One region of the Lactobacillus sp. ESL0259 genome, then DNA from elsewhere that is predicted to be linked to it. Evidence: riboswitches for the same ligand, from Rfam matches in the RefSeq annotation. Region 1 holds a riboswitch; each other region holds the start of a gene.
What was found. A riboswitch is a leader RNA that binds a small molecule or an ion and turns the genes downstream of it on or off. The one in region 1 is predicted to bind thiamine pyrophosphate.
Positions count from the first base shown of each region.

Region 2: another riboswitch for thiamine pyrophosphate. It lies ahead of thiM (hydroxyethylthiazole kinase); the one in region 1 lies ahead of F5ESL0259_RS00705 (ATP-binding cassette domain-containing protein).
Region 3: another riboswitch for thiamine pyrophosphate. It lies ahead of F5ESL0259_RS02330 (ECF transporter S component); the one in region 1 lies ahead of F5ESL0259_RS00705 (ATP-binding cassette domain-containing protein).

Region 1 covers NZ_REHP01000002.1:36,822-42,134, forward strand. Annotated here, with positions in the region: gene rlmH (23S rRNA (pseudouridine(1915)-N(3))-methyltransferase RlmH) at 250-729, shown strand; gene F5ESL0259_RS00695 (sucrose-6-phosphate hydrolase) at 763-2,178, shown strand; gene F5ESL0259_RS00700 (energy-coupling factor transporter transmembrane protein EcfT) at 2,221-2,874, opposite strand; gene F5ESL0259_RS00705 (ATP-binding cassette domain-containing protein) at 2,884-4,242, opposite strand; TPP riboswitch at 4,283-4,374, opposite strand; gene F5ESL0259_RS00710 (helix-turn-helix transcriptional regulator) at 4,535-5,313, shown strand, end outside.
Region 2 covers NZ_REHP01000011.1:68,587-73,899, reverse strand. Annotated here, with positions in the region: gene F5ESL0259_RS08290 (LysR family transcriptional regulator) at 1-128, opposite strand, end outside; gene gap (type I glyceraldehyde-3-phosphate dehydrogenase) at 234-1,253, shown strand; gene thiE (thiamine phosphate synthase) at 1,355-2,020, opposite strand; gene thiD (bifunctional hydroxymethylpyrimidine kinase/phosphomethylpyrimidine kinase) at 2,031-2,834, opposite strand; gene thiM (hydroxyethylthiazole kinase) at 2,846-3,634, opposite strand; TPP riboswitch at 3,710-3,808, opposite strand; gene tenA (thiaminase II) at 4,008-4,667, shown strand; gene F5ESL0259_RS08260 (helix-turn-helix transcriptional regulator) at 5,020-5,313, shown strand, end outside.
Region 3 covers NZ_REHP01000005.1:14,708-20,020, forward strand. Annotated here, with positions in the region: gene F5ESL0259_RS02325 (M42 family metallopeptidase) at 146-1,228, shown strand; TPP riboswitch at 1,304-1,393, shown strand; gene F5ESL0259_RS02330 (ECF transporter S component) at 1,436-2,014, shown strand; gene udk (uridine kinase) at 2,091-2,732, opposite strand; gene F5ESL0259_RS02340 (LysR family transcriptional regulator) at 2,911-3,789, shown strand; gene F5ESL0259_RS02345 (FAD-binding protein) at 3,879-5,313, shown strand, end outside.

The DNA of each region.
Region 1 (5,313 bases):
TAGTGAAAATTAATTAGATCAAACAGTTGTTCAAGGCTTAACAGCAGTATTTGAGGGTAAAAAGTTTGTGAAAATCACCTATAATTAATCTCACTGTGGGTAAATTTAATTTGATAAATTTAAAAAAATAAGCAAAACACAATTTATTCGCTTACTAAAGGTAAAAACCACAAAATGTAGTTTTTAACTTTACACAGTTGTGGAAAAGCTAAGTGGAAACTTTGGGAATTGGGGGATAAAATAGCAGTTATGAATATTAAAATTGTTTGTGTGGGTAAGCTAAAAGAAAAGTATTTTAAGGATGCTATTGCTGAATATCAAAAAAGGCTGAGTAGGTTTGCCAAAGTTCAGGTAATAGAAGTGCCAGATGAAAAAGCTCCTGAAAAATTTAGTGCGGCAGAACAGGAAAATGTTAAAAAAATAGAAGGACAAAGGATCTTGAGCAAAATAAAAGATAAAGAATACGTTTTTGTGACCGCAATTAATGGCAAGCAGCGAACTAGTGAAGAATTTGCGCACGAGATAAAGGATCTTGCAACCTATGGACATTCTGATCTTACTTTTGTTATCGGTGGCAGTTTAGGTACTAGTTCAGAAGTGGATAAAAGAGCGGACGATTTAATGAGCTTTGGTGAAATGACTTTGCCCCACCAGTTAATGCGGGTCGTTTTGATTGAACAAATTTATCGCGGCTTTATGATTAATAGCGGCAGTCCTTATCATAAGTAGATTTAATTATGCGAAAGGCAATAAAAAATAAAAATGCAAACTCCGGCTAAAATTACTAACAAGCGGTATCGGCTAAATTATCACATAACAACACCTTCTGGATGGATGAATGATCCCAACGGCTTTTCATATTACCAAGGGTATTATCATATTTTTTACCAATACTATCCTTATTCATCTAAAAGGGGCCCTATGCACTGGGGCCATTATCGTAGTCAAGATTTAGTTCACTGGGAAGAATTGCCAATTGCACTGACCCCGGATAGTCCTGAGGATAAAGATGGCTGTTATTCTGGTAGCGCAATTGAAAAGGATGGTCGCTTGTATCTGATTTATACAGGTAATCATTACTACGATGTCAATGATCATAGTCGCTTTTATCAAACACAAAATGTTGCCTATAGTGATGATGGCATTCATTTTAAAAAGTATAGCAAAAATCCTGTGATTGCATTGCCACCGACGGATAACTCACAGCACTTTCGTGACCCTAAAGTATGGCAAGATGGAAATGAATATTATATTGTTGTGGGTGGTCAGGATAAGAAAGGATTAGGCCGTGCAATTACTTATAAGTCGACTGATTTATTGCATTGGGATTATTTAGGCCCGATAGCCGTTTCTCAAGGAGCCGATATTGAAGGCTACACCTGGGAATGCCCTGATCTTTTTTCATTGGGCAGAGAGGACGTTTTGTTATGTTCACCTCAAGGAATCGTGGCAAAGGGTAAAGAATATCTTAACTGCTATCAAGCGGGATATTTTATCGGTAAAATGGATTATTGCAACAATCAATTTAAACATGGTGCATTTCAAGAACTTGATCACGGACACGACTTTTACGCTGCCCAAACCATGTTAACTCCTGATGATAGGCGCATTGTTTTTGGCTGGCTCGATATGTGGCACGCAGACTTTCCCGAGCAGGCTGACGGCTGGTGTGGGGCATTAACTTTGCCGCGAGAATTAACTTTGAAAAATAATCAGCTGTATATGACGCCAGTCAATGAATTGAAAGAATTGCGGCAAGAAAAAGTAGTTGACGAAAAACAAACGAGTTCTTCAATGCAAGTTAATGTTTCTGATCCACAGCACTTGGAGTTGCTTTTAACTGCTAAAACTGAAAATTGGTCAGGTAATGAGATTAGCTTCATTTTTAAAAATGAACAGGAAAATCTGGTTACACTATCTTGGAATAAGGAAAATAGCGAAGTAATTTTGACCAGAGCGGATAAAGCGCCATCTGACGCGCAACGTTATGGCAAACTAAGACCAAACTTCAAACTAAAAATTCAAGTTTTTATTGATACAAGTTCAATTGAAATTTTCTTAAATGACGGAGAGCTGGTATTTTCAGAACGCTATTACACAACCAAAAAGCCGGCAATTTTTATCACTGCAGACGAGCCGGTTAATATTAGTGTTGCAGGTTATTCTTTAGCTGAATAAATTAAGGGATAGAAAAAAAGTGGACTATGCACGTCCACTTTTTTATTTTAACGTCAATAATGCTAGATTTACTAAAACCAAAATTGCAATTGACTGTAGCCAGTCACTTTTTTTAACAGGAACAGCTGCAATGACAGAACGTTTGGCATTTTCGCGGTAACCATGGGATGCCATACCCTGGGCTAAATTTTCTGCAGAATTCAAGGCAACTAAGATAGCTTTAAAATAAAGAACCGGTGACCAAAAGCTCAAATATACTCCCCGCATCATGCCAGCAGTGCGAATTTGCTTAACAGCCTCTTTCATTCGGGGAACGATATTAAGAGCAGCTAAAACTCCATAAGCAAACTTGCTGGGCAAATGAAAATTTTGTTCAAAAGAGCGGGCAAATTCTGTAGCAGTAGTGTCTATTGAAACGCAGTAGATAGTCAAAGTATAAACATAAATTCGACTAGATAAGCTTAGTGCGTTCTGTAAGCTGGGCTGTGGCGAGAACCAGTATAAGGTCGCAAAAACTGTAAAAGCAGCAATTAAAGGCATAAATAGAGTTAAAAGCAAATTGCTTAATTTAATGTGTTTGCAAATTAAATAGACCAATGCCAAGAATATGATTAAGAGGTTTGTTAGTAAACTTGATTTCAGTGATATTTCTACAGAAATAATCAGAGCCAAGATAAATTTAAAACTAGGATTCATGATAGTACCTCACTTGTTCGTGTAAGCTAGATGCTGGTTTTTAAAAATGAGGTGATAGTCACACCAATCAGCTAAATTCCTTAACTCATGGCTGATAATTAAAAGCGTTTGCTTCCGTGCTTTCTGACTTTCTCTTAATAAAGACATCACTTTGACGGCAGAGTCTGCATCCAGGCCGCTAAGTGGTTCGTCAATTAACAATACATCCTGATCTGAAATCAACATTAACAAGATTTGCAGTTTCTTTTGTTGCCCACCGGATAATGAATATACGACATGATCAAGCAGTGAATCAAGTTCAAGAGAGGATAACGCAGCAGCTATTTTATCATCAGTAAAATAAGAATTAGTCCGCTTTTTTTTGCTGAGGTTAATTTCATCTGCAACAGAGACATTGATAAACTGGTCACTCGCAGTTTGAAATATTTGGCCTACATGAAGCAAATACTTACGAGTAGATAATTTATTAATTTCACGGTTGTGGTAGGTGATGCTGCCTGAATAAGGGATCATTTTAGTCAGAGCATTAAAAAGCGAAGTTTTGCCCACACCGTTAGCTCCTGTAATCAGAGTGGTTTTACCAGAGACAATCTTTAACTGTTGCTGCTTTAAGAGTAAACGATTTTGCCTAATCTGAACGTCTTGCAGGGTAAAGCATGACTTCTCATTTTGCTTTGGTAAGGAAAAATTATAGGAATTAGAATCCGTACTTTTTCGCAATAATTTTTCCTGTTCTGCTTGAGAAAGCTGCACCAGGCGTTTACCCTGAAATTGAAAAAGATTGTCGCAGATTCCTTCATAACCAGCTAGCACATGGTCACTTAAGATGATTGTTTTTCCTTGATCGCGCAGATGTGCTAGTTTAGCGATTAAGAACTTGCGGGCAGCGGGATCACAGCTGGCGAAAGGCTCATCAAGTAAAAACAGGTCAACATTCATTGCAATGAGGACAGCTAATGCCACTCTTTGTTGTTCACCACCAGATAATGTGTTAATTTTTTGATCAAGTAAATAATCAATTTGGGTAAACTGAACGGCTTCATTTAACTGTTTTAGATACTGGGCCTTATTAAGGCAGAGGTTTTCCAGTGCAAAAATAATTTCTTCTCGAGGAGTTGCCATAGTAAATTGCTCACTGGCATTTTGAAACATCATAGCAGCCTTTAACCCGCCCAGAGTAACAGTGCCGCTTAGTTGTCCCGCAAATTCAGGATATAACTTTGCTATTATTTTCAATAAGGTAGATTTACCACAGCCAGTTGGTCCAACTAACAATGAAAACTGCTTTGTAGGAATATTTAAGTTAATGTCTGTTAAAATTTGGTTTTGTTTATCATATGAAAATGTTAGGTTATTTAATTTAATCAATTTAGTTACCAAAAAAATCGTCAGGATAATAGCCTGACGATGTAAAATCTTTCGTTTTCCCTTCGCTGGCATTATCCATAGCAGGTTCTGCGGGTTTAATCTCAGCCTTTACAGGCACCCCAATGTTAAATTTTATTATACAGAAAAGAAAATTAGTTGTCTAGATGCACAAGGACTTTCCGTTACCCATGTAGCAATGATAAAGGTAAAATAACAAAATTATATTAGTAAGATGAAAATTTGCTATATAATAAAACTATATAACCCCAAAATTGTATAAGAGGTGAAAGAAATGGCAGCAGTTAAATTGGAACAATATTTAGCCAGTATCATAGATGCGGCTAGGTCTGATACTAATGAAGTGAAAATAAAACCAGGTAACAGCAACTTTGATTTGTTTATAGCCTTTTTAGAAAATCGTAATACGGGAATTCATCGCTACCAAACAACAGGTCTGACTATTCTGTATGAGGCAAAAGGTTCAACTAAAGTGAGAATCAATAGTCAGGATTTTATGCTCAATGATGGTAATATCATCTTTTTACAGAAAAAGAGCAATTATGAAATATTAAAACCTGGTAGTAAAGATATTTTAGTTAAGCTTGAATTTGATCCTAATATAGATGTCCGGAACTTTTTTGACAACCTAACCGTAATGAACAATTATGAGAAAAAATTGCTTAAAAAAATCAATACCACTTTTGAGCAAAAAAGATTATTAGGGCTAAACGGAACCTTAATGTCAGAGTCTGCCCATCTACTTAAAAAGATAATTAATGAATATCTTAATTATGACTTGTTTACCCGTAACGCTATCATGGCAGAACTTACTTTGCTTTTCGTTTCTGCTGTCAGAAATCAAAATTTAACTTCCACTCCAGCAACAAGTCATCAATTTGCACAGACGGATCTGGAAAAATATATTGATGCCCATTTTACTAACATTACGCTTAATGATGCAGCCAAGCATTTTGGCTTTAATCCTAATTATTTTTCAAGTTTGGTCAAACAAAAAACTGGTAAAAGTTTTGTGGAACATGTCGATGAAAGGCGCATGCTGGAAGCGCGAAG
Region 2 (5,313 bases), on a different contig from region 1:
AATTCTTGCTCCAGTGCTTTGAGCCTGGCTGTAATATTGGATTGGGTGTAGCCTAATTTCAATGCTGCTTTGTTAAGCGATCTAGTTTCATAAATTGTTTGGTAAATATGTAAGTCGTTGAAATTCATGTTGCTCCATATCATTAAAAGTGATAACTCTATTATAAACTTGGATTATGCAAGGCTATTTTATCTTAATATACTAATTTTGTAATCTAAAAGGAGGAACTTATTATGACTACAAAAATTGGTATTAACGGCTTTGGCCGCATTGGCCGACTTGCTTTACGGCGAATATATGAAGTGGCCAGTGATGATATCGAAATTGTCGCAATCAATGATTTGACTTCACCAGCTATGTTAGCACATTTATTGAAGTATGATACCGCGCATGGCCAATTTCATCATGAAGTGACTGCTACCACTAATAGTATTGTAATTGACGGTAAAAATATTCCGGTTTATGCGGAAAAAGATGCCAGTCAAATTCCGTGGGTCAAAAATGATGGTGTCAAAATAGTGCTTGAATGTACCGGCTTTTACACTTCAACTGCAAAATCACAGGCTCATCTTGATGCCGGTGTTAAAAGAGTTTTAATTTCTGCTCCTGCAGGCAATATGAAAACTATTGTTTATAGCGTAAATGATAATCAACTAACTGATTCTGATCAAATTATTTCCGCTGGCTCATGTACCACTAATTGCTTGGCACCATTAGCACAAGCAATGAACGATGAATTTGGCATTCAGGTAGGAATCATGTCTACCACTCATGCTTATACTGCTTCGCAAATGTTGCAGGATGGACCTGACCGTGGAGGCAATGTCCGTAATGCCCGTGCCGCAGTTGCTAATGTTATTCCCCATTCTACAGGAGCAGCTAAAGCGATAGGACTAGTTATACCTGAATTAGACGGCAAACTTACAGGTATTGCACAAAGAGTTCCGGTTATTTCCGGTTCAATTACTGAACTAGCCGCTATTTTGAAGCAAAAAGTTACAGCTGAAGAGTTTAATGCCAAAATTAAAAAGCACACTGAAGGTAATCCTTCTTTTGGTTATAATGATGATCAGATTGTATCATCAGATATTATTGGTACTGAGTATGGCTCGATCTTTGATCCAACTCTGACTCAGGTTGAAACTGGTGATGACGGTGCACAATTAGTTAAGGGTTACGCCTGGTATGATAATGAATCCGGCTTTGTAGCTCAAATGATTAGAACACTGCAAAAAGTTGCCCAATTAGGTTAATTATCAATATAACTTATATTTTTACAATTAAAAACTGTTTATCATCAATAAAAAAATGGTTCTGCCAAGTGCAGAATCATTTTTTGTGTCTTTAAAATATGCTAGTCGCTTTTTATCCATGGCGTTGTGAGCATTTGACTAACAGTTTGCTTAATATTATTGCTTTGAGCAATCATTGAGATTACTGCAGCACCAGCTGCCTTAGTTTTAGCGATTGCCTCTAAATCGTTAACAGTTATCCCGCCAATAGCAACAATTGGCCGAGTAGCATTTTTGACCAGTTGGCTTAAGCCGGCAATACCAATTTCGGGATCGGCATCACTTTTAGACTCGGTGGCATAAATTGGACCACTACCGTAATAATCAATTCCGCTAATTTTATTGGCTTGCTCAATTTGAGCTAAATTCGAACAGGAATAGCCGATAATCATTTGACCACCAACTTCTTTAATAACCTGTTTTATTTCTTCATCACTTTGACCAACATGAACGCCCTCGGCATGAACTTGTTGGGCCAACTTGACATCATCATCAATGAAGAAGGGTACATGATATGCTTGACACAGTTGATGTAATTTTTGCGCCATAGGTAGTCTCTCAGTTTTACTTAAAGTTGAATTAGGACCCTTGTCCCGAAACTGAAAAGCCGTGATGCCGGCAGCAAGGGCTTCTGCGACTATACCAGGTAGTGTTTTACCTTTGGGCACATCTTGACTGCCGCAAATAAAATAAGCATGTAAAAATTCAGTGTTAAATTCTTTCATTATTTCTCCTAAATTACTGGGCCCAATGATTTAAAGGACCATGGCCATGACCAACTTGAATAGTTTCCTTAATAGTCTTGGTAACGTACTTTTTAGCGATTGTAATTGCGGCAGGTAAACTTTGTCCTAAAGCCAGTTGCGCCGTAATTGCTGCAGCTAAAGTATCACCGGTGCCGTGAGTGCGTTTAGTATGTACTCTGGAACTGCTGACCCAAAGATCAGTACCATCGGCAAATAAAGCATAATCTTTTACTTCTGCGCTATTAGTGTGCCCACCTTTAATTAGCACATTTTTAACACCCATGTTTTGTAGTTTATGGGCTAATTCAGGAAATTGACTTTGATTTTGTACCTTGATGCCAGTTAAAGCTTCTGCTTCTGGTAAGTTAGGTGTGATTAGATCGGCTAAAGGCAGCAATTCATTTTTAACGGTGGCGACAGCATCTTGACTTAAAAGTGGTGCGCCACCCTTAGCAATCATCACTGGATCGATGGTAATGGGGCCAAAGTCATACTTTTGCAAATTAAGTGCAACTTGGTGAACGTGAGCCGCATCACCTAACATTCCCGTTTTACAAGCACGAATATGAAAATCTTCTGCTAAAGATGCAAATTGGGCATCGATCATTTCTAGTGGTAGTAAAAAAGATTTTTGGACGCCCAAAGTGTTTTGTGCTGTCACTGCCACGACTACTGCTGTTCCAAATACCTTTTGCATTTGAAAAGTTTTTAGGTCAGCCATGATCCCGGCACCACCACCTGAATCTGTCCCAGCAATAGTTAAAACCTGGGGAAAAGAATTAATTTTTTCTGTCATCATGAAGTTCCTTAATCAAAATCAGCAATTTGCTTAATATCAGGGACTGTTACTTTGTACAAATAATCCATGAGGTACATACCAAAAGTACCTGGTCCAACTCCGGGATGATCTTGGACAACCATTTGACCCGCACAACTGAAAACTAAAGCACCTATCTGAGCCGCTTCAAACGGATCATCAGTGACTGCGGTAAAAGCTGTGACAATACTGGACAACATATCACCTGAGCCCACATGAGTTTTAAAAAGTGGTGAGCCGTTGTGAACATGAGCCAGTCTTTTACCGTCACTAATTGTATCTGTAGGACCGCTGGCAATGACCGTACAATGATATTTCTGAGCAGTTTTCATAGCAATATCATCAATATTACCAGAGCCGGAACCTGCATCGATGCCCTTTGAATTCCAGTTGAAGTCACCTAAGGCAGCGATCTCACCAATGTTGCCGCGAATAATACTGGTATGAAAATCCCATAAAAGCTTATCTGCGATTTTGTAGCGATATTCAACTGCACCAACCGCAACAGGATCAAATACTATCGGCTTGTTATATTGCCGTGCTAGGTCTTCTACCTTTTTAATATGATTGATTTGCTCTTTAGTTAAACAGCCAATATTAACTGCCACCGCGGAAGCCATTCGTACTATTTCTTCAGCTTCAGCGACTTCATTGCTCATAATTGGTGAAGCACCAATAGCATTAACTGCGTTCGCCACGTCTTGAACTGTCACAAAATTTGCGATGTTGAAAATAACGGGATTTTGCGCTCGTAATTTATCTAATAAGTCTAACTGCATTTTATTACTCCTAATTTAATATCCTTAAAATTTTTTACTAATAAAAAAGCCCTGGCACGTGGAAATGCCAAAGCTTAAGCGTTTTTGACACGTTCCTACGCAAGTATTAGCTTACAGGTTCAAAGGGTCTGAAATACTTTCATCTCAGCCAAAAAGGCACCCCTCGTGTTATCGCTTACAATTATAGCGTATTTTATTGCTTATGACAACGCTAGGTTAATAAAGATACTATCTGTTTATGTCATAAGTACTAGAATTTTAGTTATTATTAAAAATGTGCTAAAAAGCAAAAAAAGCATAGTGATTATAGTTAATTTTGAATAAAGTGTAGTTAGTAATAATTAACAGTTATTTAATTTGGAGGAAAGTAAATATGAAATTCACGGATGAGCTGCATGAAGTAGGGACGGCATTGTGGCATAAAAGTATGGTGCATCCCTTTATTAAGGAACTACAAAGTGGCGAACTCCCAATTGCAACTTTTAAATTTTATCTGTTGCAGGATCGCTATTATTTAAGAGAATTTAGCAAGTTGCATGAATTAATTGCGGCAAAAACGGATAATCAGGAAGTAAAGGAATTTTTACTGGCAGGGGCACAAGACTTAAAAGATGTCGAAATATCAGTGCGAGGCCATTTTTTTGAAGAATTAAACATAACTGCGTCTGAAATTGCTGAAACTCCGGTGGCGCCAACAGCTTATAACTACGTTAACCATATGCATATGACATTAAATCGATCTGGTGTTAAACCAGCGGTTGCAGCACTTTTACCATGTTACTGGCTCTATCAGGAAATTGGCCAAAAAATGGCAGAAAAGGGCTCACCGGTTTCTTATTATCAGGAATGGATTGATACTTATGATGGCGAATGGTATGGCGCCAACGTAGCAAAAATGCTGCATTTAACCAACTCTTTGGCTGAAAGTGCGACTAATGAAGAACTTGAGCAAATGCAAACTGCATTTGTACGCAGCAGCTATTATGAATTGCAGTTTTGGCAGATGGCTTATGAAAAACAAGATTGGAAGTAACTTTTGCAAAAAGTACTTTTATTTTGTAATAATGCAAATCGGAAATTGCAATTTTAAGTTGAATACCCTACTTGATTTGATAAATGCAATTTACAGCCTGCCAAAACTATTGGTAAAGATTGGAACGATGTGCTAGTTAATATTAAAAAACAAGAAAATTCTACTAAGCGGAGATACAATTAAATAAAGACAAAACAGATAGTGTTGTGATTTCCAATAAGCAGGTAATACAATCCACAGGTATAGAACTTGAATAGCACTACTTTAAAATCTAATATCGCTTTTTACCATATATCACTATAAAAGTGATTAAATATGGTATAATATAAGTAAGGATATTGGAGGTTTTAAAATGAGTGCAACAATCGTTAAACTACTCAAAAGCAAAAATATAAGCGTCGCTAAAGTCGCTGAGGCCAGCAACGTCCCACTTAGTACTTTAAGAAACTCAATTGTTAAACCAATTGAGACCTGGTCAATTAGGGTCCTTAATGCCTTTGCAATCGCACTTAAAGAGAAGCCAGGAGATTTACTCAATATGCTAGAAACACAACCATATATTTTAGATATAAACGATGAAACGCAGACTATCCAAGGCGTTTTCATTGCTAATAAAGAAATTTACCAACAAATTAGAACTGTCGTG
Region 3 (5,313 bases), on a different contig from region 1:
AACTTTTTTAGCAGTCAATTACGTACAAAAAGTAGCTATATTGCTAAAAGCAGTAAGATAATTCTCGATTTGCTTAAATTTTTAACGTGTAACCTCAGTTTTTGGTAAAATTAATGCATAAGTATTTTTAGTGAAAGGTAAAAAAATGCAAAAACAACAAGAAATTAAAATGCTCAAGGCATTTTCTGATGCCAATTCTACTTCTGGCTTTGAAGGAGAATTTGTTAAACTATTTACCGATACTGTTCAAGATTTTGCTGACGTAAAGGTTGATGGTATGCTCAATGTGTATGCCAGCAAAAAAGATAACCAACCAGGTCGGCCAGTGATTCAACTGGATGCACATTCAGATGCTGTTGGCTTTATTACCCAAGCTGTCCGTCCTAATGGCATGATTAAATTCGTGCCTCTTGGCGGGTGGGTTAAATATAATATTCCTGCTCTGCGCGTAAAAATTAAAAATCGTGCAGGTGAATATGTTCCCGGTGTTGTGGCTACTAAACCACCTCATTTTATGACTGCAGCCGAAAAAAATAATGTACCGGACGTAGCCGATATGTCAATTGATGTTGGTTCCAGTTCACGTGCCGAAACAATTAATGATTATCAAATCGATACGGGTTGTCCTATTTTTGTGGATGTTAAATGTGAATACAATGAAAAATCTGGTTTGTTTTTCGGCAAAGATTTTGATGACCGCTTTGGCGCTGCTGCCATGGCTGACGTTTTAGACAATTTAAAAGATGAACAAACTGCATTTAACGTTGTTGCAGCACTTTCCAGCCAGGAAGAAGTCGGTCTGCGCGGAGCGTATGTTACAGCAAGAGCCGTAAAGCCTGATGTAGCAATCGTGCTTGAGTCTTGTCCAGCAGATGATACTTTTACTCCAGAATGGTTGTCGCAAACCGGACTGAAAAGGGGACCGATGTTGCGTGACATGGATACTTCGTTTTTGCCTAATCCTAAATTTCAACAGTATGCCTGCGATTTAGCTGATAAGAATAACATTCCGTATACTCGTTCTGTTCGCACTGGCGGTGGCCAAGATGGAGCAGCAATTTATTATGAAAATGGCGCACCAACCATTGTGATTGGTATTCCAGTTCGTTATGAACACTCTCCTTATTGTTTTAGTGCTTATTCAGATTTTAAAGCCTCTGTTGCTTTGACGCTTGCTATTATTCGTGATTTAACTAAAGAAAAGTTGGCAAGTTTTAGTCAATTTTAATGGCATTAACTACAGTAATCGTCAAAAATAGGCAACAAATTTAATTAAAGTATGCTATAATAGTAAAAATTGAATAGCAGTCACTAGGGGTGCCAAAAAGCTGAGAAATACCCTCTGAACCTGATCGGGACAATACCTGCGTTAGGGAAGTGTAAAATTAGGTAATAATGATACTCCTACTGACATGTAAAGTTAGGAGTATTTTTTATGTTTACTAGAACTTCAAAATGGAATGTAAAGTCGATTATTTTAATTGCATTAATTGGAATTATTATGGGAGTCATTTATACATATGGCTTTAACTGGGCTTTTAATTTAATCAAAATGCTGCTGGTGCCGACAGGTTTTGCACCGGTGACTGATACTGTTTTTACAGGTTTATGGCTTATGGCTGGACCTTTAGCGATGTATTTTGTTCCTACTGCAGGATCCGGTACGATTGGTGAATTATTAGCTTCTGTGGTTGAAATGGCCATAGGTGGTCAGTGGGGTGCTACTACGATTCTTTCCGGAATTATTCAAGGCGCTACTAATGAAATCGGCTTTTTCCCTAAAAAAGAACGTTATCAAAATTTCACTTGGAAAAGCGTCTTAACTGGTGCGTTTTTTGCTTCATTTGGCTGTTTTATTCCCTCATATATTTTATATGGCTGGAGCAAATTCAGTATGCAAGTACAAGTCGTAATGCTTATTACCAATATCATTTCTGCTCTGGTTTTTGATGGCGTTTTAGTTAAGTTGATTACTAATTTATTTGATAAAGCATTAAAGCCAAAAATAGCTTAAATATTTAAAAAGGAGTATTGCTCTTGAAGTAATGATATGACCCCCGAAATTGTCTTAATTCCGGGGGTCATATTTTTTATTTTTCTTTTTTACTTAAAATTGAGTGTACCTTAGTTGTAAGCATATCAATGGCCACATCATTTTTACCGCCTTCTGGAACAATAATATCTGCATAGCGCTTGGTAGGCTCAATAAATTGATGATACATCGGCTTAACTGTGCTTAAATATTGATCAATTACGGAGTCAATGGACCGGCCTCTCTCATTTAGATCACGTTCTAAACGCCTAATAAAACGAATATCGTCATCTGTGTCAACGTAAACTTTGATATCCATTAAATCACGAATTTTTTGGTTTGCTAAAACTAAAATTCCTTCAAGAATAATGATATCGGCAGGCTCAGTATGAATGGTCTTTTGACTTCGGGTATGTTCTTTAAAATCGTAAACCGGCATCTCGACTGACCGATAATTTAATAAGTCTTGCAACTGCTTTTTAAGCAAAGGAACATCAAAAGCATCTGGGTGATCATAGTTGATGTTCTTTCTTTCACTCATAGGAATCCCGGTATTATCTTTGTAATATGAATCCTGAGTCATAATCAAAACGTGTTCATTCTCTTGCATTTGGGCAACAATTTTTTGCGCAATGGTAGTTTTCCCGCTGCCTGAACCACCGGTAATACCAATCACTACAGGCTTTTCAAGTCTAGACATTATGCCACTCCTTTTTTAATCCTTAAACATTTTACTTTACTTTTGCCATAATTACCAACAGTTAAGGTATATTTGGTAATTAATGCTTCTTTTCTATAGAATACGGTTTAAAATTGACTTTATTTTTTATATGATAAATGTGAAAAAAGTAATTTGTATTAAACAGCATAGGTGCAAAATGAATTATAACTTAATGCCGGTAAAATATTTCGTTGATGTCGTTCAAACGCATGGCTTTATTTCAGCAGCAAGGAGAAACTATGTTTCAGAAACAGCTGTCAGTTCAGCTATTAAGAAATTAGAAGATGAGCTGGGTCAAAAATTGCTTAACCGTTCTGCTGGTAAATTCTCGTTAACGCCAGTAGGAGAAGTTTTTTATAAACGCAGCGTAGAAATTATTAATTTGTACAGTGAAATTTGGCACCACCCGGATCCTAACCCGGAGAAGCTGTTACGTGTCCATTTTTTGCAAGGCTTTGAAAATGACGCTGCATTATTTGCTTCAAAAATACCAGATATTTGTCAGCCCAATTTTGACGAAGAAAATTTTGATTCTTGCATCAAAAGATTGATTAATGGTAATTATGACATACTAGTTGGCTTTGACTTAGCCTTTGCCGGTAATAATAAAATAGACTGTCTACCCCTTAGAAAAACTAGTTTTGACTTACTGCTAAATAAAGATGACCTAAGACAATATCACGGGAATGAGCAGCAGCTCGCTGAGAACAGTATGCTTTATATGCAAAACTGGAAGTCAACTGGTATTACTGATATTCAGCTTGCTATGCTTAAAATCTATTGTCAAAATGGCTGGAAATTTAAAGAAGTGGCAGAGGTAAATAGCTTTGCCGCTGGATGTTTAAATGTAAACTTCAATGGTGGTATCACAATCGTACCGGAATCATTTAATTTACCGCAAAACTGCAATAATATTGAGCGTTTATCGCCAGTTCAATTGCAAAAAACTTTTAATGTGGTAATAGCAATGAATCGAATGGTTTCAACTAAATTCGGTAAAATGCTTAAGCATGTGACAACTTTAACTTATCGCTGATAACTTTTATGTATTAGCGCTTTGATCTAAATTGACATAGAATTCAATTGTAATAAGAATCACAAAATATCAGAAAGGGTGAAGTTACATTGAATTCTTTTTCAACTGATGTCGTAGTTGTTGGCTCAGGATCGGCTGGAATTTCAGCTTGTTTTGAACTTTATCAAAAGCATGTGCCATTTGTACTTTTAGAAAAAGGTAACAAAGTTGGAGGTGCCGGCAAATTTGGTGCTCATGGAGTTTTTGCTATTAATTCCACTGAACAAAAAGAACGGCACGTAAATTATGGCTATCGTGAAGCTTTTAACGGATTAACAGATTACAACCACTTCTTTGTTAATGGTGAATTATTGGCGCGATTTTTAAAAAAGTCAGGTGCCAATATCGATCGTTTAGCAGAAATGGGTTTACCGGTAACTGTGGAACAAAGCGAACAAAAAGCACACTTAAATGATCCACTGGTCTACCATAAATTTAATAATTTTAAAGAGAAAATGACTAACTGGGATAAATTACCAGATAAATTTACCGCAGCTGGCAATAAGGTAATGTTGGAAACTGCAGCCGTCGATCTGGAATATGATAATGGCTTAAAAGCCGTTATTGCCAAAAATAAAGCTGGTGCAGAGATTAGAATTGCTACTAAAAAAGTAATATTTGCTGATGGCGGCTATTGCGGCAGTCAGGAAATGATGACAGCCAATTTCTCAGATACTAAAGCACTTTTGAACCTGGGAGAGCGCAAATCTACGGGTACGGGAATTAGATTAACGCATAAATTAGGAGCAGATTGTCGTCACCATCCAGTTCTTTTTGCCCATGGCGGTGCACCGAGCATGAGTATTAATCCTATGAAAAGAGATAGTGCTGTTGAAACTCTAACCAATTTACCGCTACTGTGGTTGGATCAGACCGCTAATCGTTTTGTAAACGAGGACGTTGTTTATGATTTTGCTATGTGGGGCAATGCTGCCCATAACGTTAATGGTATGTATTACGTTTTACTGGACCAAAAGACTTTAGACACTTTTAAGCAAAAAGAGGTTAATCTTGAAGACACTTTTGAAAGGCAGTTCTGTGATGTGGGCCAAACGCCTAGAACAACTGTGGGGCCTTTACCTAATATTCAAACAGACTTTGACGAAGCGGTTAAAACGGGTGAAGTAGTAAAAGCAGATACCCTGGAAGAAATAGCCCAAAAGTTACAACTGCCTTATTCTTCACTCACAAGGAGTGTCAATGCCTATAACCAGGCCGTTAAGCAGAAAGAGGACGACACTTTCTTAAAGCCGGCTGCTGAATTATTGTTTGACGTTCAAGAAGGACCGTTTTACGCAATAATTGAACATTGTGCGATTTTAGGAACGTTAGACGGTGTCAATGTTGACCGCAACTGTCAGCCGGTAAAAGAAGATGGCACTCCACTAAAAGATTTATATATTGTTGGTAATAATGTTAACGGTTTATATTCTGATGGCTACCCCAGTTATGAAGGTATTGCTAACGGCTTTGCCTTTGTCTCTG